Regions from separate parts of the Viridibacillus sp. FSL R5-0888 genome, predicted to be linked through region 3. Evidence: riboswitches for the same ligand, from Rfam matches in the RefSeq annotation. Region 3 holds a riboswitch; each other region holds the start of a gene.
What was found. A riboswitch is a leader RNA that binds a small molecule or an ion and turns the genes downstream of it on or off. The one in region 3 is predicted to bind S-adenosylmethionine.
Positions count from the first base shown of each region.

Region 1: it holds a riboswitch for S-adenosylmethionine, as region 3 does, so the genes downstream of both, metA (homoserine O-acetyltransferase MetA) here and MKY02_RS19905 (O-acetylhomoserine aminocarboxypropyltransferase/cysteine synthase family protein) in region 3, are expected to answer to the same signal.
Region 2: it holds a riboswitch for S-adenosylmethionine, as region 3 does, so the genes downstream of both, MKY02_RS02230 (bifunctional homocysteine S-methyltransferase/methylenetetrahydrofolate reductase) here and MKY02_RS19905 (O-acetylhomoserine aminocarboxypropyltransferase/cysteine synthase family protein) in region 3, are expected to answer to the same signal.
Region 4: it holds a riboswitch for S-adenosylmethionine, as region 3 does, so the genes downstream of both, MKY02_RS11310 (cyclase family protein) here and MKY02_RS19905 (O-acetylhomoserine aminocarboxypropyltransferase/cysteine synthase family protein) in region 3, are expected to answer to the same signal.

Region 1 covers NZ_JBBPAU010000001.1:2,326,376-2,332,310, forward strand. Annotated here, with positions in the region: gene MKY02_RS11550 (alpha/beta hydrolase) at 1-511, opposite strand, end outside; gene metA (homoserine O-acetyltransferase MetA) at 680-1,588, opposite strand; SAM riboswitch class I at 1,680-1,787, opposite strand; gene galE (UDP-glucose 4-epimerase GalE) at 1,964-3,019, opposite strand; gene MKY02_RS11565 (glycosyltransferase family 4 protein) at 3,167-4,297, opposite strand; gene MKY02_RS11570 (sugar transferase) at 4,680-5,315, opposite strand.
Region 2 covers NZ_JBBPAU010000001.1:437,408-443,342, reverse strand. Annotated here, with positions in the region: gene metH (methionine synthase) at 1-2,848, opposite strand, end outside; gene MKY02_RS02230 (bifunctional homocysteine S-methyltransferase/methylenetetrahydrofolate reductase) at 2,829-4,688, opposite strand; SAM riboswitch class I at 4,762-4,868, opposite strand; gene MKY02_RS02225 (class A sortase) at 5,042-5,704, opposite strand; gene MKY02_RS02220 (protoporphyrinogen oxidase) at 5,863-5,935, opposite strand, start outside.
Region 3 covers NZ_JBBPAU010000001.1:4,029,508-4,035,442, reverse strand. Annotated here, with positions in the region: gene MKY02_RS19915 (hypothetical protein) at 100-1,785, shown strand; gene MKY02_RS19910 (NADPH-dependent oxidoreductase) at 1,953-2,684, opposite strand; SAM riboswitch class I at 2,884-2,997, shown strand; gene MKY02_RS19905 (O-acetylhomoserine aminocarboxypropyltransferase/cysteine synthase family protein) at 3,114-4,409, shown strand; gene MKY02_RS19900 (homoserine dehydrogenase) at 4,959-5,935, shown strand, end outside.
Region 4 covers NZ_JBBPAU010000001.1:2,271,574-2,277,508, reverse strand. Annotated here, with positions in the region: gene MKY02_RS11315 (ATP-binding cassette domain-containing protein) at 1-1,871, shown strand, start outside; SAM riboswitch class I at 2,347-2,442, shown strand; gene MKY02_RS11310 (cyclase family protein) at 2,521-3,258, shown strand; gene MKY02_RS11305 (GNAT family N-acetyltransferase) at 3,313-3,768, shown strand; gene MKY02_RS11300 (5-oxoprolinase subunit C family protein) at 3,912-4,907, opposite strand; gene pxpB (5-oxoprolinase subunit PxpB) at 4,904-5,629, opposite strand; gene MKY02_RS11290 (LamB/YcsF family protein) at 5,840-5,935, shown strand, end outside.

The DNA of each region.
Region 1 (5,935 bases), 1.7 Mb from region 3:
CCCATTGATGCGGTAGAACATAATCATATTCACCATGAGAGATGAAAATTGGCATATGTTCCACTGATTGTTTATGATATTCGTTTTTCACAAAATCAGGAATATAACCACTTAAAGCGACAACTGCTGTCAACTTATCGCCTAAAACAAATGCTAGTGACTGTGCTAAAATAGCTCCTTGGCTGAAGCCCATTAATACAACTTTCTCTACATCAATATTATAAACGAAAGAAGCTTCATCTATAAATTCTCGGATAAAATGAACTACTTTATCAAAAACTGGACGATCTGGTTCCCCTATATCTTGAATTGTAAAGAAGGCATAACCAGGTTTATGTGTAATAGGACCACGCAAACTAAAAATATGACAACTATCTTTAAATTCAGCTACTAATCCAGGTAAATCTTGCTCATTACTCCCCATTCCATGTAATAAGAAAATGGCTGGGTATTTTTTAGATGGATCCATATTTTTTGGTTCTGTATGAATAAATGTAAAAGGTGAGTTCATTAATTGTCTTCCCTTCGAGATAAACTATATTTATAATAGCATAAAGTATGCTTTGTTGGTGCTCACCTTTAGATTTTAATAGAAAATGGTCTTTACTTATAAAGAGTATCTACAAAAAAAGAAAATGCCCTATGCTATTTTACTAATAGAATAGAGCATTTATTTATATTATTCCCACTCAAATGGTGTTTCTTGGTACACATAGTAGTTCAGCCAGTTAGAGAACAATAAATGCGTATGTGAACGCCAAGTATTATATGGCTGTTTTGCTGGATCATCATTTGGAAAATAATTTTGAGGAACTTCTATATTCAACCCTTTTGCAACGTCACGTGAATATTCGTCTGCCAAAGTATGAGCATCGTATTCTAAATGCCCAGTTATCATGATGTGCTTTTCATCTTCTGACATGACAATAAATACTCCAGCATCATCAGAGGCTGAAAGTAGTTTGAGCTTTGGATGAGCTTCAACTTCTTCAATAGATACAGATGTATTCCGTGAGTGTGGTGCAGTGAATATATCATTAAAACCTCGAACAAGCTTTACAGTTGGATCTGTGATTGTATGATCATAAATTCCTGAGCATTTCTTCGCAAGTGGGAATTTCCCAATACCATAATGATGATAAAGTGCTGCTTGTGCACCCCAACAGATATGTAACACAGAAGTGACATTTGTTTTAGTCCAATCCATAATACTGACGATTTCTTTCCAAAAATCAACATCTTCAAACTCCATTAATTCAATCGGTGCACCCGTTATAATCATGCCGTCAAAGCGTCGGTGCTTAACATGTTCAAACGTCGTATAAAATGATTCTAAATGTGTTTTACTAACATTTTTTGAAACATACGTTGCAGTATTTAAAAACGTTACGTTTACTTGTAGAGGTGTATTACCAAGTAGACGTAATAATTGAAGCTCAGTTTTCTCTTTTTCTGGCATTAAATTCAAAATTAATATATTTAAAGGACGAATATTTTGGCTTTTTGAACGGTCCTCTTCCATTACGAAGATTTTTTCCTCTTTTAGTAATTCCGTTGCCGGAAGGTTTTTCGGAATATTAATTGGCATAGCTATTTCTCTCCTTTTTGTCTATTATGTACACGCATATAAAAAGCCCTCATTCTAAGGATAAGAATGAGGGCTAACTTAACACGCTCGTTTCTTATCTTCCAAGACTTTTGTCTTGTAGGACTTAGCACCTTTCTGATTAAATCAGAGGTTGCTGAAGCTTCACAGGGCCTTATCCCTCTGCTTCTCTTGATAAGAATATGTAATTGATTTAATCCTATCATTAAATTGTCAGATAAGCAAACATTTCTGTCAATTTAACCATAGGAAATAAGCCCTCATAGTTTTCCTATAGGGCTTTAGAAAAGTATTTTAAAACAGGGTAATTCAGTATGTTTAATACAGTATAAATCATATTCCATTTTTATGCAACAATTACAAATCAGTTATATATAACAACTGATTTTCTGCTACATTCCTTACCTTATAACCATTTGGATTATTCCTTTGCCATCTCCAAGCATCTCGACACATATCTTCCAAAGTTTTTTCTGCTACCCAATTCAGTTGTTGTTTTGCTTTTGTCGCATCTGCATAGCTAATGGTAACATCACCTTCACGTCGATCACTTATTAGGTATTTAATTGGAATACCTGAGACATATTCAAATGTTTTTACAACTTGTAGGACGCTATATCCTTCACCAGTACCTAGATTAAATACTCTCCATCCATACTTTCCTTTTAAACTTTCTAACGCTTTTACATGACCTTTTGCCAAGTCTACTACGTGAATATAATCACGAATACCGGTTCCATCAAGCGTTGGATAGTCATTTCCATATATATTTAAAAAAGGTAATTTACCCGTTGCCACTTGCGTAATATAAGGCATCAAATTATTCGGAACGGAAAAAGGATCTTCTCCTATCATGCCACTTTCATGTGCTCCAATTGGATTAAAATATCGTAATGAAACAATGGAAAAAGAATGATTGGATTGTGCAAATTCATATAAGAATTTTTCAACAGCTAGCTTTGTTGTTCCATAGGGATTCGTTGTATTTAAGGTTGCAGTTTCAGGGATAGGACATTGTTCTGGGGTGCCATAGACAGTTGCTGATGAACTGAAAACGAGTTGACGTACTTTATACTTATTCATTAGTTCGACTAACTGGATTGTGCTTACCAAATTCTGCAAGTAGTATTTAATTGGATTGTGGAGGGATTCTGAAACAGATTTGGAACCTGCTAAATGAATGACGCTATCGATTGAATAGTTTTGAAATACCTTTTCTAAATCTTCTTTATGACTAATATCTACGGAGAGACATGTTATTTTTTTCTTTGTGATTGCTTGCATACGATTGATTACTTCTTTATTACTATTAATAAAATTATCTACAATAATGATTTCATGACCAGCTTGGATTAACTCGATACATATATGTGAGCCAATATATCCTGCTCCACCAGTTACTAGAATGTTCAATACTTCTCTCCATTTCTTAACTTCTTTGAATTACTTATTACATTCTTCCTCCTAGAACGAGATGTCTTTAGGATAATCGCCTCCTTTAATACAAATCCGTTTGTAACTTGTCTAAATTTAAAAATCTAGAGAATTGCTAATAAAAACTTAGTGATGATCAAGTATTGTTACATCTATTATCTGTTTCTTTTCATTTTGAGCCTGTAAATACTGACTCACTGTTTTGTCATACATAGAATGAAATGAGAATCTATCTTCAAAATAACGGCAACCTGCATGACCAAGTTGCAGCCTTAAGTCGCTATTCTCTAGTAATTGAATCAACTTGTCTCTAATAACTTGTATATCATGATTTACTATATACCCTGTTTCATTATCGATAATGAGTTCTTGTACACCCCCTACATTCGAAGCGATAACTGGTAACTGAGCTCTCATTGCCTCCAAGATAGAAATAGGTAGTCCTTCAAAATTAGACAAAAGGACAAAGATGTCAGCCTGTTGTAGTTGTGTTTCTATATCATCACGAGAACCTAGAAATGTAACGCGGTGGTCGATACCATTTTGTAGCGTTAACGTTTTTGCAGCTTCCATCTCTTTTCCATCACCTATGAAAACTAGCTGCCACTCATTTTCTTTCATTGAGGAAAGAACTTCAATCAAAAGATCTTGACGCTTAGGTTGCTCAAATCTTGCTACCATAACGATTTTTGATATTTTATTTTGAGGAAAGCTATGTTTATTACTATTCTGAATACCATTATGAATCGTCGTCATTTTTTCTTTTTTGCCAACTTTTTTTTTGATAGCAAGTGCGTAATCATAATTTGAAACAGTAATAATTCTAGTCGTTTTTCTCGCAAATGCCCTCTCGATTTGTTGATAAATCCAACGTTTTATTGGTTTTACTCCTTCAGTAAATGCCCAACCATGTGCAGTAAAGACAGTTGGTATATTTAAAGAAAAAGCTGCTAACCTACCAACTACACCCGCTTTTGATGAATGAAGAGCTACTACATCTGGATTAATACGACGTAATATGGAACGTATTTCAAAAAATGCACGAATATCAGCTACAAGGTGAATAGCCCATTTTAAATTTTGAAGTTGAATAATGCTTATATTCTTTTCATTTAACGGCTTAAAAATGAGTTCTCCTTTTGAAGTGAGTATTGTTACTTCATGTCCATCTAAAGCAAGTTGTTTTGTGAGAGCAAGTACATGTGTTTGAGCTCCGCCAGTTGTATCTAATTTCGTGATTATTTGAACAATTTTCATTAACTCACCTTTCTTTGATCTTTGTGTTAGCCAATATACGCTGATTAATGAAACTGTTCTCCATATGGCCAATTTATTTACCTTGAAACCACCATTAACGAATGCTTATGATTACACAAATACTTTGCTGCAATTATCTGGTTTTTAATATGGAATTAATAGCCGCTGTTAACAGTCAAACATTACTGCCTGTAATACAGTTACAAATACTAAAAACCTTCTAAGAATCTATTATGTATAAGTGAAATAAGCTATTATTTCTTTTTACTCCATCATTTTTGGCTTCACATGTCAGTTTACTGGATGATCAAACTTCATTATTTTTCGACTTGCTCGCAATACATGGCCATTTATATAGATGAAATATAACTTGAATTACATATCAATAAGCTCCTTCTCGACTAAAAACCACACGAATAGTGCGAATTAATATTTTGATATCGAGTAGTAAAGAGCAATTCTCTACGTAATCAATGTCATAATTTATTTTTCTTCCATGAGGAATATTAGAACGTCCATTTATTTGCGCCAATCCTGTAATTCCTGGTTTCATATACAATCTTTTAGACTGTTCTACATTATAATAAGCTGTAATTTCAGGTACTTCAGGTCTTGGTCCTACTAGACTCATTTCACCTTTTAAAACATTAATAATTTGTGGTAGTTCATCTAAGCTCATTTTTCTTAGTAACTTCCCTATACCTGTCATCCTCGTATCCTGTGAGTTCTTAAAAACAAACTGTTCGGGGACCCCACCTTCCCAGTCAGTCACTTTACACCTCTGACTAAGATCATTACGCATCGTCCTGAACTTCCAAATTTGAAAGTTTGAGTAATTTAATCCCGTTCTCTCTTGTGTAAAGAAAATAGGTCTTCCAGATACAATTAGTAATGCAATAGCTATTATTAGCATCATAAGTACAATAATAGGCAAAAGAATACTAGAAACAACTACATCTAATAGTCTCTTTCCATATTTAGCATAAAACCTAGGTCTATATATTACATTTATATGCATATCAAACCTCCTTTTTCACCATCAATTTCGAACTACACTTATAACAAATGTATTGATTCTATTATTTGATTTAGAATACACATTCCATTTTTATCGAAAATAAAATATTTCATAGAAGATAAAAATTTGCGTCAAGTTCATTCTAAACCTTATTTTTCACGGTCTTTTCTTTAAGAAATATATGAACATATTTCTTCTTTTATGATGAAATCTAAGTTAAGTATATTTATTTTTTAAACATTTCTATATCAATGAAGGTAAAACACTAAGAAAAAGCATCATGTTATAGTTTTTTTGAAAATTTAATAAGGTTTGCAACACTTCCATAGTAAAAACCAACTTTATAATAGTTTATTTTGAAAATACATACAATTTTCCACAAAAAAATCAAATGCCTACTATAAGACATTTGATTTACCATAAAATTTTTATTTTGAACTTTTTACAGAGTTAACTAAATCCTCACTAAAGTTTGCCAATTTTTTTGATACTGTTGAGACAGATTCAATTGATGATGTACCTACTTTATGACTATTCTAGTCCGAATCTGTATCATAAACTGTTACAAAATCTATTTATTAGAACTCGGAATCTTCACTCTAAAAATGATAGATGATTTA
Region 2 (5,935 bases), 3.6 Mb from region 3:
ACATACCTGATTCCAAGAATTCTGTTACTAATTCGTATAACTCAACTGCTCGAGAGTCACCTTTTTCAAGCATTTCATCACTATATCCTCTTAAACCTAAATGATGGCCAATTAATGTTCGCATATTCACATATGGATACAAATGAGATACTGAATAGTCTTTTAAAACATGACGTCGTAAATCAGTCGGTACAAAAATCGGTGCATCTGAACGTACTGTTTTAACTGGTTTTTCTGCTACAGCAACAGCTGGTCTTGCAGCACGCTTTTCTTCCGATGCTGCACGTTTTTCAATTGCGTCTTCTAACTCATTTAGCAATTCACCTTTATCATCACTTTGCAGTCTGTTAGCTAACTCAAGCCCATGCATCGCGTCTTTTGCATACATAACTGGACCATCGTACTCTGCTGCAATTTTCGTTTCTGTAAAGCGTCTTGATAATGCCGCTCCACCTACGAGCATTGGAGTAATGATGCCTGCATCCTTGAAATCTTGCGCAGTAATGACCATTTGCTGTGCTGATTTTACGAGTAATCCTGATAATCCAACGATATCTGGATGTTCCTTTTTAATAACTTCAATTAGTGCTTGGGGTGTAACTTTAATACCAACATCAATTACCTTATAACCATTATTACTTAAAATAATATCAACAAGGTTTTTTCCGATATCATGTACATCCCCTTTAACTGTTGCTAATATTACTTTTCCTTTACCAGTATCATTTTCATTTTTTTCCATGAACTGTTCTAGGAATGATACTGATGCTTTCATAACTCCCGCACTTTGTAGTACTTCGGCTACGATTAATTGGTTGTCATTGAACAAACGTCCAACTTCAGCCATCCCTGTCATCAAAGGTCCATTAATAATCTCTAACGGTGAATCGTACATATTCATTGCAGCTTCTAAGTCAGGGATTAGCCCTTCTTTTGTACCTTCAATAATGTAATATGCTAGTCGCTCTGGTACTGTTTTTGGAATATCATCTTCAGTCTTTTCTTTCTTTTTGTCACGATAGAAATCTGTGAAATCAGCAAGTGTCTTGTCGTTTGTTTTATAGATTAAATCATTTGCTAAGTTAATCTCAGCTTCTGGAATTGAAGCATAGCGCTCTAATTTCTCTGTATTTACAATAGCGTAATCTAGCCCGGCTTGTGTACAGTGGTATAAATACACAGCGTTTAATACTTCACGTCCAACTGGAGGTAAACCAAACGATACATTACTAACACCTAAAATAGTTAATACTCGAGGCATTTTTTCTTTGATTAAGCGAATACCTTCAATCGTTTCTTCAGCCGCTCCTATATATTGTTCATCTCCCGTACCAACTGGGAATACAAGAGGATCGAAAATAATATCTTCCGGTGCGATTCCCCATTTATTCACTAGCAGGTCATAAGAACGTTCAGCAACTTTCAATTTACTATGGCGGTCAACAGCCATTCCTTTTTCATCAATTGTTCCGATAACGATAGAAGCACCGTATTTTTTCACTATTGGTAAAACAGCATCATAACGTTCTTCTCCGTCCTCTAAATTAATAGAGTTAATGATTGCTTTCCCTTGGGAATATTTCAGTGCTTCTTCGATTACCTTTTCATCAGTTGAATCGATTACAAGGGGAACTTTAACTTTCTTTACCACTTCAGTCATGAAGTTTTTCATATCTTCAAGTTCATCCCGGTCAGGGTTTGCTAAGCAAATATCCATAACGTGCGCACCGTTTTTCACCTGTGCACGAGCAATTTCTGCCGCTTCTTCAAATTTACCTTCTATAATTAAACGCTTAAATTTTCGTGAACCAATAACATTTGTACGTTCACCTACAAATAACGGGCGCATTGAATCATCATATATAAGCGGTTCAATTCCTGCTACGACATGACCATGCGCTGTTTCAGGCATTTGACGAGGCTGCTTATGCTCTACTACTTTACGGATTGATTTAATATGCTCAGGCGTGGTACCACAACAACCCCCAACAATATTCAACCAGCCTTTATCTGCAAAACCTTCAAGCTTTTTAGACAATGATTCCGGAGTCTCATGATAATGCCCTTCTTCATCTGGTAAACCTGCATTCGGATAACAACTAACATAGCTTGTTGCTAATTCTGAAAGCGTGCGTAAATGATCTGTCATAAATTCAGGTCCAGTAGCACAGTTCAACCCGACTGATAGCGGTTTAATATGTTCAATTGAAATATAAAAGGCTTCAATACTTTGCCCTGCCAGAGTAGTTCCCATAGGTTCAATTGTTCCCGAGATCATCACAGGCAGTTCTTTATCAAGCTCTTCAAACGCTTGTTTAATACCTAAAGTGCCAGCCTTAACATTCAGCATATCTTGACTTGTTTCAAGTAATAACAAATCCGCTCCACCGTTAATTAATGCCTTAGCTTGCACGTAAAAGTCATACAATAGCTCATCAAATGTAATACCACCAGTTACTGATAAGGTTTTAGTCGTTGGTCCCATTGCACCAGCAACATATCGTGGCCATTCAGGTGTTGACAATTCATCCGCTACTTTTTTAGCGATTTGCACTGCTAATAAGTTAATTTCATGCGCTTGATCACCCAATGCATATTCATTTAATACAACAGGAGTCCCACCAAATGTATTCGTACTAATAATATCTGAACCCGCCTCTAAATAAGCACGGTGTACATTTTCGATCACGTCAGGTCGTGTGATATTCAAATATTCATTACAGCCATCATATTCATCTCCACCAAAATCCTCGGGAGTTAAATTAGCATTTTGGAGCATAGTCCCCATTGCACCGTCTAATATAAGAATATGTTGTTGGAGTCGTTCTTTAATTGGTTGTTTTAACATAGTTGTGATCTCCTACTTTCTGTTGATCTAGCTCTTGAATATAATGAATCAATTCTACTGACATATCGTAACGTGTAAATGGCGTAATGATATAAATACCATTAAATAACTCTGCGGCTGTATCGATTAATTCCTTAGCAATCGCTATACCTTCTGCAGTTGCAAGATTTTTATCATTACCCGTTGCGCGCATTCTTTCAAGTACTTCATCAGAGAGCTTAATCCCTGGTACTTCATGATGTAAAAACTCTGAATTTCGGATACCTGTTAGTGGCATGATTCCTATGAAAATAGGGGTTTCTAAATGTTTAGTAGCTTCATATATCTCTATTATTTTTTCCTTCGTATATACAGGCTGTGTGATGAAATAATCTGCTCCACACTCAATTTTCTTTTCTAATCTTTTTACGGCTCTATCAAGCACTCGTACATTAGGATTAAATGCAGCTGCAATAGAGAAATTAGCCTTTTTACGAAGAGGTTTACCTGAGAATGATATCCCTTCATTCAACTGTTTAATTAATTGAAGTAACTCTAGGCTTGAGACATCATAAACACTAGTTGCACCTGGGAAATCACCTACTTTTGTAGGGTCTCCAGTAACTGCTAAAATCTCATTAATACCTAATGCATCAAGACCCATTAAATGCGATTGTAAGCCGATGAGATTGCGATCACGACAAGTAATATGAGCAAGGGAACGAATATTATTTTGCATTTTCAAAATTGAGCCCATTGCCATGTTACTAATACGAGGGGATGCCAATGAATTATCAGCCATAGTGACAGCATCAACACCTGTTTCATTGAGTATTTGCGCCCCCTCTATAAAGGCAGTGGTATCAAGGTGGCGAGGTGTATCGAGTTCTACAATGATTGTACGTTCCTTTTTCGCCTTTTCGTGAAGTGGCTCATGCTGATCAGGAGTCGCTTCTTTAATCTCGATTACTTTTTTCTTCTTTACAATTTTATTTTCAATTGGTGGTAGGTCAGCAATACGTTTTTTTACAGCTTCTATATGCTTCGGTGTCGTACCACAACATCCTCCAATTAATCGAACACCTTGGTCACGTAGTAAAACACCAGCACGGCCAAAATAATCAGCCTCTGATTCGTAAACAATTTTGCCATCTTCTACATCTAGCAAACTAGCATTTGGATATGCAGATAAGAATGCCTTGGATGGCAATTCTACATCCTCAAACGCTTGGATTGTATGGTGAGGGCCTAAACGGCAATTTACTCCAACAATATCTGCACCCAAAGCTTCTAATTGGTGCAATGCATCATTTAATAATAAGCCATTTTGTAAAATACCTGGTTCATGCATTGATACTTGCGAGATGATTGGTACATCAGTCAATTTTCTCAAATGTTGCACTACAGATGAAAGTTCCTCAAAATCATAGTACGTCTCTAGTAATAAACCATCCGGATTACCTGCTAATAGATACCCCGCTTGCTCATCTAATGCAGCTATGATTTCAGCTAGTGTCGCTTCACTTTTACGAATACCGCGAATACCACCAATTGTCCCTAAGACAAATTGGCCTCCTGGTGCTGCAGCATGTTTTGCAATGGCGATTGCCGATTCATTAAACTCCTTTACAGAGCTCTCTAAACCATAACGTTCTAATTTAATGGCATTCGCTGTATACGTATTAGTCTGAATAATGTCAGCGCCTGATTTTATATATTGTTGGTGTATATTTTCAATCACTTCAGGCTTGGTAATGTTTAATTCCTCATAACAATAATCAATTCCGTAAGAATATAATAAAGTGCCCATCGCACCGTCAGCTGTTAACACTTGTGTTTGCAATTTTTCAAGTAATCCCATTAAAATCCCTTCCTTTCTACATAAAAAAGCCTTCTTATGGATAAGAAGGCTTGACGATTACGATGTTCGCTCCTTCTTATCTTTTCGGACAATCTGTAAATCCGCTGGAGTTAGCACCTGACCAGATGGCTGGTTGCTGAAGCTTCAAAGGGCCAGTCCCTCAGCTTCTCTTGATAAGAAATATATATTTAATTGTTAGAATAATTAAAAGAATCATAACCCTAGAAAAGAATATCGTCAAGAGCGTTTTTAGAATTATAGCAAAACTCTGTATTATAAGTATATTTTAGCTACAAAACAAAAAAGATGAGTTTTGGCAATTACTTGTTGAAACAACAATCATTTCTTCATGACTATTTATTTGCAAAAATTTTATTAGCTGATGTCTTATCATAACTTTTTATTTCAACCAATTCACCTTGAATAATCAGTCGCTTAGAACCATCATAATTACATGTAACGAGCGTTATCATTTTTTCATTTGAATCATTTATGACATCAATTTGCTCCGGTTGTACAATATGCATTTTATCAATTTTATATTCATAGATTTTTTTAAAGTCGGTTACATAAACTTGCATACCTTCCTCCGCATTAGTAAGAGGACTAAAGAGTGCCTTCCCATTATTCATATTATGACCCGCTAAGGCATAATTAGCTTTTCCCATCTTTTGTTCACGTTTCATCGTACCAGCACCAATTGCTAAGTTTGTATTCGATACACCATATAAAATAGGTAATCGCATATTCACTTGAGGTACACTAATAGCTCCAATGGCATTTAGTTTTTTTTGATTGAATTGTGCCTTTACAACATCTTTGACATTTAAATCATCCACTTGCTGAAAATCAAATGACGCATCTAGATTCTTCATTGCTGACGCTATGTCTTGTTGCTCAATCGTTGCCTTCGACATATTCGAAATGAAATATCCCATAATAGGCTGATAGAAAATAAAAACTAAACCAATTACTAGCAAGAAAATGCCTAATATCAAACTTCCCTTTTTCCGCATGTTATCCACCTTCTTTTCTCATTCATTTTAATAGTAACAATTCACTTAGCACTTTCAAGCAGTTTGACATAACGTTAAAATTATTAAAATTACCCCAAAAAGAAAGAGCTAATGAAATTGGTATCCCTTAGCTCTTTTCTACCTACCTTGATTGTTTTTTAATGTATTTTTGCTAGAATTGATTCTGCTGTTTCTTTCCCGTTCTTAATACAAGGGCCAATACCTACACCG
Region 3 (5,935 bases):
TATTCTTGCTTAAAATAAATAAAACCTTTCTAATATAAAATATAACTGAAACTTTCTGAAGATTGTATCGTAAAATAGATATGTGAAAGGATGATCAAAATGATTGCTACATTAATAATGTCGGCGATAGTTGCAGCAGTAGCTGGACTATTAATCGTACCGATAACAAGTAAAACAAAAGATGGAGATTTGAAAGCTAAATTCAAAATCCAATTCTTTATTTTCGTATTCATAGTTGCATTTATAGCGACAGCAACAATTTACTATGTTCTAATAATTGATCAAAATTGGACGCTTTTATGGCCAGTGATAATTGTTTTAACAGCGCTTGGAGCTTGGTCTGCAAGTGGTATGGAGCGTAATTTAAAAGGTATTCTGTTTTTAGGAAGCTTAGGTTTTGGTGTATATATTTTGGCAGCGCCATTATTTAATGCGAATGAAAAATACACATCAGCTGAAATGACACAAAAAGTGGAACTGAAGGCATTTGATGAAACAAAAACACCTGCAAGCGTACCGCCAAAATTTGCTCGTAATAAAATGAAAAAGGCTTTTAGCCAAGTACCAAATACAAGCTACTATGAATTAGGTAGTTTGCAAATTCAGAAGGTTAACGGCGAATTTGTGTATATTGCGCCTGTTGAATTCTCAGGCTTCTTTAAATGGACGAAAGGGAAAGTGACACCAGGTTATTTTAAAATGAGTGCTACAGATTCTTCAGATAATCCAAAGTTCATCAAATCAGAAATGAAATATACGACTTCTTCATTTTTAAACAATAATGTTGAGCGTCATATTCGTTTAGAAAATCCAACGAAAATTTTCTACGGTGAGCCTCAACTTGAAGTTGATGATAATGGTAAACCATATTATATTCGTTCATATGGGAAATTCATCACAGCGCGTAACGGCTTTGATGCAGAAGGTATTATTATGGTTGATGCAAAAACAGGTAAATCTCAGACATTTGCTTTAAAAGATGTTCCAACATTTATCGACGGTGCAGTTTCACCGGAAGCAGTTAGCCTTCAAAATAGCTATTTTGGTAACTATGTTCACGGTTTCTGGAATAGTAAATTTGGAAAAAAAGATGTGAAATTACCTTCGGATGAAGGAACGGAAGCTAATGTTAGCCCAATCTTTGATGAAAATGGTGATATGTACTACTTCACAGATTTTACAAGTCCTAAAGAAGGTGTCGATTCAATGCTCGGTTATTCATTAACAAATGGCCGCACTGGAGAGGCAACGTATTACACGGGCAACCAAGAGGAAGCGTACATGGATTCTCAAGGAGCATTACAAATAATCGAAAAGAAATTTATCGAGAAAAAGTGGCATGGTCAAATGCCAATCATCTACAACTTCTATGGTGAAGCAAGCTGGTTAACACCAGTGCTCGATTCAAACGGTTTCTTACAAAATTATTTCATCGTCTCAGCTGCTAATCCTGAGCTTTCAGTTTCAGGAGCTACTCCAAATGAGGCATTAAGACAATATAAAGCTATCCTAAGTCGTGGAGGCAGTTCTGTAAATGGTAGCTCTAAACAAGAGCAAGCAACCATTAAAGGGAAAATTGTCCGCGTTTATAAAGAGAAAAGTGGCGACTTCACAACAGTATCGTTTATGTTAGATAACAAAGACAACTATAGCGTGAGCTCAGAAGTTGTACCATTAGCTATTTATCTACAAGAAGGTGACACAGTCGAAGTGAAATATATCAACTCAGGCGAAGTTTTCCTACCTGTAAAAGAGCTAGTAATCGAAGGTTTAGTCAAAGAATAAAATGAAATGCCTACCTGTCACTAAATAGTGGCAGGTTTTTTAATGGGATTATGAATAGTAATTTATCAAAGTGAAGGAGAAGAGGCGTAGTAAAACAACTTATAATAGGTTGAACTCATGCAAAAAAACTCTAAAACTAGGTATCCCTAATTTTAGAGTTTTCTTTATTACTTCCAAGTGAAGCCTTTCTGTGCTAAAAATTCATTGATATGTGGTCGACGCTGTTCTATTAAGAAATCCGCCATTTGTTTTGTCCAATTGGCCATTTTACGATTAGACCCGCGGCTTGCATAGTAGTCTTCCATTGTTGCATCATACTCATCTAACAATGTATCATATCGATCTACATCATAATTGTTTTCATGTAGTATAGCTTGAACTGGTAATCGAGGTTTTGTTTCATTACGCTTTGTAGGTACACCAATCGTCATAGCAAATAACGGGAATACATATTCAGGAAGACCAAATAATTCACTAATTTCTTTTGGATTATTACGCGCTCCACCAATATAACAGATACCGTAACCTTGGTCTTCAGCTGCAATAACGAAGTTTTGAGCGAAAAGAGCAACATCTGCTACACCTACAAGTACGTTCTCTGCAGAATCAGCAATAATTTCTACACCATTTTTTTGGCCCGCAACTTGCAGTCGTTTAAAATCTACACAAAATAAAAACGAAGCACCCGCTGTTCCAAATTGGAATTCATTATTCGAAAGTTCTCCAAGTTTTTTCTTTTTATCTTCATCTGTAACCCAAATGACACTATATGCTTGTACAAAATGAGAGCTCGCTGCCATTTGTGCTGTTTCAATTAAATCGACAACTACTTCTTTAGAAATAAGTTCTCCTGTATATTTACGCACAGAAGCGTGACTACGTAGTAATTCTCTTGTCATTATCCGAAACCCCTTTGCCAAATAATATATATTTACTGTCTATCTTTAGGCTAACATATTTTAAAGTCTACTTAAATTAAATTCATCTATCTAAAAATTGTATCTATTAAATTTAATGTTCAGAAAAAACAAATAAAAGTATTGACATTAGTTTGATTTATCTTCTATACTTGTCAACAAGATGGAACTGAATCAAATACTCTTATCAAGAGCGGCGGAGGGATAGGCCCTGCGATGCCCAGCAACCGGTGAGTGACGAACTCACAATGGTGCTAATTCCTACAGATTTTTAATCGGATCTGACAGATAAGGGGAGGAAAAATTGCTTATGCAACCCTCTTCTTAGCGAAGAGGGTTTTTATTTTTCCAAAAAATCCTCCTCACACCTCCGATTTGCCATCTCAAAAATACATTTAGGAGGAATGAATGATGACAAATTTACGTCCAGAAACTTTATTATTACACGGTGGCCAAGTAGCAGATCCAACAACAGGTGCTCGTGCTGTACCAATTTATCGTACAACTGCTTATGCTTTTAATAGTACGGAGCATGCTCAAAAACTATTTGCACTTGAAGAACCCGGTAATATTTATTCTCGTATTATGAACCCAACTGTCGATGTATTTGAAAAACGTGTTGCACTATTAGAAGGTGGAACAGCGGCAGTAGCACTATCTTCAGGAATGGCTGCTATTTCATTTTCAATTTTAAATATTGCACGCGCAGGCGATCATATTGTTGCTTCAGGTAGTTTATATGGCGGTACATATAATTTGTTAGCCAATACTTTACCACGCTATGGTATTACAGCCTCATTTGTAGATGAAAGAGATCCAGAAAACTTCCGTACAGCGATTCAAGAAAATACAAAAGCGATTTATGTGGAAACAATAGGTAATCCAAGTTTAACTGTAGTGGATATTGAAGCTTTGGCAAATATCGCACATGAAAATGAGATTCCACTAATTGTTGATAATACATTCCCATCACCATATGGTTCAAATCCAATAGAGTTCGGTGCTGATATTGTAGTGCACTCTGCAACAAAATGGATTGGTGGCCACGGTACAGTAATCGGTGGTGTCGCTGTCGATGCTGGTAAATTTGATTGGACGCAAGGGAAATTCCCTGACTATACAGAACCAGATGCATCTTACCATGGTATTCGCTACGGTGTTGATGCTGCAAGTGCTGCATTCGCAACTCGATTACGCGTTCAATTGCTACGTGATTTTGGTCCAACATTAAGTCCTGACAATGCATTCCAGTTAATTCAAGGTCTTGAAACATTACATTTACGTGTACCACGACATAATGAGAATGCTAAAAAAGTAGCTGAATACTTGCGTGGTCATGAAAATGTTGAGTGGGTTAGTTTCAATGGATTTGAAGACAGTGCAACTCACGAAAATGCGAAAAAGTATTTAAAAAATGGGTTCGGATCAGTATTAACATTCGGTATTAAAGGTGGCCGTGAAGCTGGTCGCCAGTTAATTGATAACATTGAGTTATTCTCGCATGTAGCAAATGTAGGTGATGCGCGTTCATTAATTATCCATCCAGCATCTACAACACACCAACAGTTAAGTGCAGTAGAATTAGTATTAGCGGGTGTTTCTGAAGAGCTTGTACGATTATCAATTGGTTTAGAAGCAATTGAGGATATTATAGAAGCACTAGATAACGCCTTCGCAAAAGTAACAGAAGCTGTTGTTACAAAGTAAGTATTTATTAATGAAGAAAAGGCTAATTCAAGGGATGACGAGGGGCATTATGTCGTCCTTTTTTCTTTTCAAATCGTTATTTTTAAACTAGTAACATTTAATCTGAAATTCCAAAATACAGTTAAAGTGTTGTTATTCTTGGCTTGTGTGACCTTCTGAGAAAAACAATTGTCCTTTCCGGAAAGATTTTTCTTGTAATCTGTTCATTTATAGTCTAGAATCATCAATAAGTAAAAAAATTGAAGTACAGTGTATTAGTAATTGATAAAATTGCTAAACGCTATTTGAAAAACTATTCGTAAGGGGATTATGGGGGATATACGCTGTAAAGGGGTTAAATACAGTTGTACAGCAACATAATTAGTAAATATCTTTTCTCTGAATTATTTAGAAGTCAATATCATATGGTGTTGTGCTAGAAAACAAACAGAATTGGAACTACAAAATGATGTTTAACATCTGGCTTTGAAGTCATCAATACTAGATGGAGTTTGAACACAATTTGGAGATTGAATGTAAGATTGCAATTTTATTTTTGGAGGCGATCGTATGGCGGCAGTAAAAGTAGCGATTCTAGGATTTGGTACTGTAGGGCAAGGTATTTATCATATCATTAATGAAAAGCGTGAACAGTTTAAAGAGACATTAGGAGTAGATATTGAAATCGCTAAAATTTTAGTACGTGACGTAACTAAACCACGTTCAAATGCACCACAAGATTTAATAACAGATAACTTTGAAGATATTTTAGCTATTCCAGATTTACAAGTTGTATTTGAAGCAATAGTTGGGGAAGAACCAGCATTTAAATATTCAGCACTTGCAATCGAAAATGGTTGTAACGTAATTACTGCTAACAAAGTAATGTTCTCTAAACATGGTTTAGCTTTGCAAGAAAAAGCGAAGCAATATGGCGTACAAGTGGGCTACGAAGCAACAACTGCTGGTGGCGTTCCTGTTATTAAAACGATGCAAAATATCTTACGTGTAAATGATGTACACCATATTCAAGGAATCTTGAATGGTACATCAAACTACATCTTAACTCAAATGCGTAGTGAAGGATTAGCGTTCGATGATGTATTAAAAGATGCACAAAGCCTAGGTTACGCTGAAGCGGATCCTTATAACGATATTTCTGGTCAAGATGCATTCCGAAAACTTATGATTCTTAGTGCGTTAGCATTTGGTAAACAGCCAAGGTGGGAAGATGTTGATGTAATTGGTATTACAGAAATCACATCTGAGCAAGTAGATGAAGCTTCTGCTAAAGGTTTACGTTACCGTCATGTAGCAGATGTACAGTTAGGTGAAAACGGAGAGTTAATTGCTAAAGTAGGACCTGAACTAGTTGGTCCAGAACATCCACTTTACTCAATCGAGGGTGTTAATAATGCTGTTGCTCTTGATACAAACTACATTGGGACCCTAACTCTTGTAGGGCCAGGAGCAGGAATGTTCCCAACTGCAAGTGTGATGGTTGAAGATTACGCAGACATGTTAGCTAAACAAACAGCACCTGTTAC
Region 4 (5,935 bases), 1.8 Mb from region 3:
ATAAACGCTTGAGTTTATTGATCAAACTTGGACTTGGTTATTTGACGTTGGAAAGAAAAACACAGTCCTTATCGACTGGTGAATTTCAATGTGTCCATTTAGTTTCGGAGCTGTTTGCCAACTCTAGAAACCCACATACGCTTTTTATTTTTGACGAGCCTTCAAAAGGTTTATCACAAAATATTTTAAATCAATTCATCGATAGTCTGAGAAGCATTTTGCAAGATGAAACTGTCTCAATAATAATGATTGAACATAATGCGTATATGCTAGAAAACTCTGATTTTATCGTTGATTTTGGTAAAAGACAGCTTGCACCTGTAGAGCATCTAGATGTTGTCAGACATGAAGACTATTATCGTCAAAAAAACAGTGAAGACAGAGTTGTTCCATTACGAATCTCTTCAACACTCAATCAACAAAATGGGGTTAACTACTTAAAAGAAAATCATATTGCCTATTTTAAAAATGCAGAAAACGTCTATAAGGGTGGCATCCTAAAAAGCTTATCATCAATTGCACGTTTGATTTATGGTGAATACGAATCGGAAACAATTGCACCCGTCATCGCTATTGATTTAGAGCGGCATTTGTATAGTCAATATAGTTTTCTTTATGAAATGGGAGGCTTGATCAACCATATTGTGGCAGCTCATCCGACCAATAAAAATACGAATAGCTTTGATTTCTATAATCAAGAAAACCATTGTCCATCCTGCTCTGGGCGCCAAGTAAGTGAAAAATTTGATATAGATATTGTTATTCAGGACAAAACCGTGCCATTCTGGGATGGCCTATTCCATCCAGAAGTGATGAAGGTTTTAAAATTCTATCAATATCCAAAATTGCAATTCCTCTTTGATGAGATTAAGAATGAGCTCGGTCAGGATTTAAGTAAAAGTTTTAATGACATGACGGAAGCAGAAAAACACACCTTTTTATATGGGTATTGGGAAAGGTCATTCTATGATAAAGCAGGCAAAGCTTCGAGGATTTGGGAAGGCTTTAATTTAATCATTGGCCGCTATATATTTGTATCTAAATCGATTATTAAAGAGCAAATAAAAGCATCTAAAGAGTTGATTACCTGTCCAATCTGTGAAGGAACCGTGCTAAACCATCATAAAAAGCTAAAATTTGACGACACGGATATTCGAAAGATTATTCAGCAGCCTATTGATCAAGTGTTGAAAACAGTTGGTAAGTTACAGATACTAGAAAAACTAAAAGCTATCGTCGGTGGTGATATGACTTTGACTGAAGATGTCTCCTTATTACCTAGGGGAACACAGGTTGCTTTGAAAATGTTTGAACTGGAGCAGGGAAGCTTTGCCCATTATGAAATGGTTTTACAAAATGTACTACCTTTTTGGGGCAGTATTAGCGGCAATATCGAATCCATCAGCATGAATAATCGGATCACCATCTGTGATTTTGAAAATATTACCGAAACGAGAGAAACGATCATTGATAAGTATTTCACCAATGGTAAATATAAAAAGCTTACCTATGTCTATGAAGCGTTTGGTTACAAAAAAATTGTCACTCAAATTAATAAGATTAAAAAAAGTCATCAATGTCCTTTCTGTAAAGGGAAGAAAGTAATTTCTGAAGATGGACTACATGATGGTGTGTATAAATTATCAGTACCATGTGTTAGTTGTTATGAAAGTGGCATCAATGATGAAGGGCGTAAGGAAATCGTAGATGGCATAGACGTGCAAACATGGTTAACTGGCAAAGTAAGTGATGTTGTTGCTGAAAGTCCAAATCTTGAGGCTGTAGCTCATATTCCAATTTTCAATCGTATTCGTGAGTTGAATAAGCGAGAGATGATGGGGATATATCAATTCCTTGAGCAAAATAATTAAATTAAATATAAAAAATGTGATATTTAAGTAAAGATTAGCTGTCACGCAATGAAGAAAACTCATTTGCAATAAAAAATTGCAAATGAGTTTTTATGCTATTCAGAAGAGGGATTGTTGGATTAAAATTGTCAACCTGGTTAGACAAAAGATTGGAGATTGGTTATGGACCCATGCATACTTGATTACAAACAACCATGAAGATTTGCAAGAGGAATTCATTAACTCCGATGTAAAGATAGTTCGTTCATTAAGTAATATAGAATACAACAATAAAGAATATGTGAATGAAGATATAGATGCTAGATGGATAGTATTTGGTATCAAACGAGGCTAGAATCGTATCTGATGCCTTTAATTTAGAAGAAAAAGTTATCATAATTGATTATAAGAGTCATATATTATAAAGAATTTTCTAAAATTTTCATTGACAATAGATTTCTAAAGTTGTAAATTAAGAATCAACAAAATAACTTTTTTCTTATCCAGAGAGGTGGAGGGACTGGCCCTATGAAATCTCAGCAACGGACGATGTACCGTGCTAATTCCAGAAGCGTATGCTTGAAGATAAGAAGAGCGCATGGACGTATCGCCAACCTCTTCTTATCAAGGAGAGGTTTTTTTGTTTTAAAAAAATGATGAGGTGATGGATATGTCAACAGAATTAATCAATGCACTACAAACGTTAAAGGAAAAGAAATGGATTGATTTAACACATACTTTTGGAGCAGAAACACCACGTTTCAACGCATTTAAAGGGTTAGAAAAAACAACTCTATTTTCACATGATGATGGCTTTTTTGCTCAGAATTTTGCATTTGCTGGACAGTATGGAACACATTTAGATGCACCTATTCACTTTGTTCGTGATGCTCGTTATTTAGAAGAATTAGATTTAAAAGAGCTTGCATTGCCACTTGTTGTAATAGATCATTCTAAAGATGCAGCAGAAAATCATGATTTCACCATTGCAGTTGAAGATATTTTGAAATTTGAGGCCGAACACGGAGAAATTGAGGCAGGTACATTTGTTGCTCTTCGTACGGATTGGAGCAAACGTTGGCCTGATGTTGAAGCATTTAATAACTTTGATGCAGATGGAAATCCACATGCACCAGGATGGTCAGTAGATGCACTTAAGTTCTTGTTTGAAGAGCGTCATATCAAAGCAGTAGGGCATGAAACTTTTGATACGGATTCTAGCATTTTATACCGTCAAAACAATGCATTACTAGGTGAACTATATGTATTGGAACAAGATACATATCAAGTAGAGTTGCTTACTAATCTAGACCAGCTACCTGCAAAAGGGGCTGTCATCTTTAACATCGTTCCTAAACCTGAGAAGGCTTCTGGCTTCCCAGTTCGATCATTTGCTATTCTGCCTTAAATATTCATCTAAAAAATACTAGCAAATGAATAATTGAAACTGAAGGTGAACTCTTTGGATATTAAAATTGATGATTTATCAAGAGATGAAGTTAAAGCGTTGTTGGAGGAGCATCTTCAAGGTATGGCACTAAATTCTCCACCAGAAAGTATACATGCGTTAACTATCGAGGAATTGAAAAAAACAGAAATTACTTTCTGGAGTGCATGGGAAGGCGGTGCATTAATTGGTTGCGGAGCACTAAAAGAACTGGATGCACACCATGGTGAAATAAAATCCATGCGTACTTCTTCATTATACTTACGGAGAGGCGTTGCAGGGCGTATGCTTGAGCATATTATTGAAGAGGCTAGGCACCGCAATTATAAGCGTTTAAGTTTAGAAACAGGTTCAATGGAGGCTTTTGAACCCGCAAAGAAGCTGTATTTGAAAAATGGGTTTCAATATTGTAGGCCATTTTCTAATTACATTGAGGATCCGAATAGTGTATTTATGACATTAGAGTTATAAGTATATTGATTAATCATTCTATTAACAAAAAGATTAAATAAAAAACAATAAGAGCATGTTTTGAATAATCTTCATTCAAAACATGCTTTTTCTTTTTGTTCTTCTATATTTTAGTTGGACAATACAAGGCACTCTTTTTAATATTAAGAAAGCTTTGCAGAACAGCGAATAGCAGCAGCAATGGTTTTTATTTTTTGCTCATTTGCTATTAATGCTTGTTGAGCTTCTTCTAATGTTACTAGTTCGAAATGAATTTTAGCACCTGTTTGTAACTGTGCAAGGCTAGCTAAATCAGCAGTAATGACTTGAACCATTTTCGGGTAACCACCAGTTGTTTGGCGATCAGCCATTAAAATAATCGGTTTACCACTAGGTGGGATTTGAACGGTACCAAACGTAACAGCCTCTGATAATAATTCGAATTTCTCTGTCAAAGATAATGCTGGTCCCTCAAAGCGGTACCCCATACGATCAGCCTCTGTAGAAAGCGTGTAGGAGTTGTTTGTTAAGCACTGCTGACTTTCGGTGGTAAAACTATCCCACTCAGTACTAGGCATCACTCGTATTGTTTGTTGTTGATTTAATGAGATTAATTCGTTGTAATTTACAGACCACGAAGCAGGACCTACTAGTTGTATTGCATATTGATGTATTTCTTTATTTTTTTTAGTATAAGGTCCGATTATTACTTCATCCTGCTTTTGTAATGCTCTGCCTTCAAATCCGCCCATGCCCGCCTTTAAATATGTACTTTTACTATTCATTACAGTAGGAACTTGAATACCGCCAGCAAAGCTTACATAAGCACGACAACCTTTGTGGGCTCTTTTAAACTTTAATACGTCTCCTTTTTTCACAATAAATGGACGCCAAAGTGGTGTTGGTTCGTTATTAATCGTTGCAGTTAAATCTCCACCTGTAAGTGCAATTAGGTGGTCATCATTAAATTGTAATACAGTCCCAAATAATGAAACCTCAATTACGGCTTCACTTTCTAGGTTACCTACAAGAATATTCGCAATTCTTAATGAATAAGCATCCATAGCTCCACTAACGATGACTCCATATTTTTGTGACCCGAATCTCCCTAAATCTTGGATGGTAGTTAATAAACCAGGTTTAACGATTGTAACTGTCATGATCTTGTCTCCTTCAATTGTTTGTATTCTTTTTCTGATATTGGTTTAAAGCGAATACAATCACCTGCTTGTAAAAGAGAAGGAGGTGTTTCATTTGGTAAAAATAAATCGAGTGGTGTACGACCGATAATTTGCCAGCCACCAGGTGTTTCAAATGGATAAATTCCCGTTTGTTTACCTGCAATCCCAACCGAAAGTGCGGGAATGGCAAGTCTAGGTGTTTCTTTTCGAGGTGTTGCTATAGCTTCATTCATGCCTCCCATAAAAGCAAAGCCAGGTGCAAAACCAAGCATATAAACAAGACACTCATTCGCACTATGTAATTGAATGACTTCATCAGTCGTTAAGCCATTGATTTTGGCTACATATTCTAAATCTGGGCCGTATTCACCACCATAGACAACGGGAATGTCAACTACTCTTTGCGTGTGTTGTTTAACTGTTGTCATTTGAGTGATCAGTTGTTGCACATACTGACATACAAAGCTATATGATGTTACATTTCCATTAACCTTAAAAAGAGTGTAAGGATTGTAGTAGATTGTAATATTTGTATATGCTGGAACAGCTTCAATAAAACCTTCAAATGGCTGTTCCTCAAGCAATGATGCTAAATTTTGTAAGATAGTACAGTTCGATGGATCAATCGTATTTCCGATTTGAACCATCACTGCTGAATCTCCTAAAGGTTTAAATTTCACATGTTTAAATTCTTCTCCCATAGTGTACAACCCCTCATTTTGCGTTTTAAACATTATAATCATATAGATACATAAAGGTAAATGACAAGTAAGATATTTACATTTGATAATTCACTATAGTGAGAAAGTTCAAAAATAAATGTTTTCAGAATAATGATTTAGTGATAATATAAATTTTGTGTTAGAAAAACTGACATTAAATTGATTTTGAATTAGTAAGGGGCTGAGAAAATGTTTCGTGTAGACTTGAATTGCGATTTAGGAGAAAGTTATGGTCAATACAAACTAGGGGAACAAGAAGAGATTTTAAATTATATTACTTCAGCT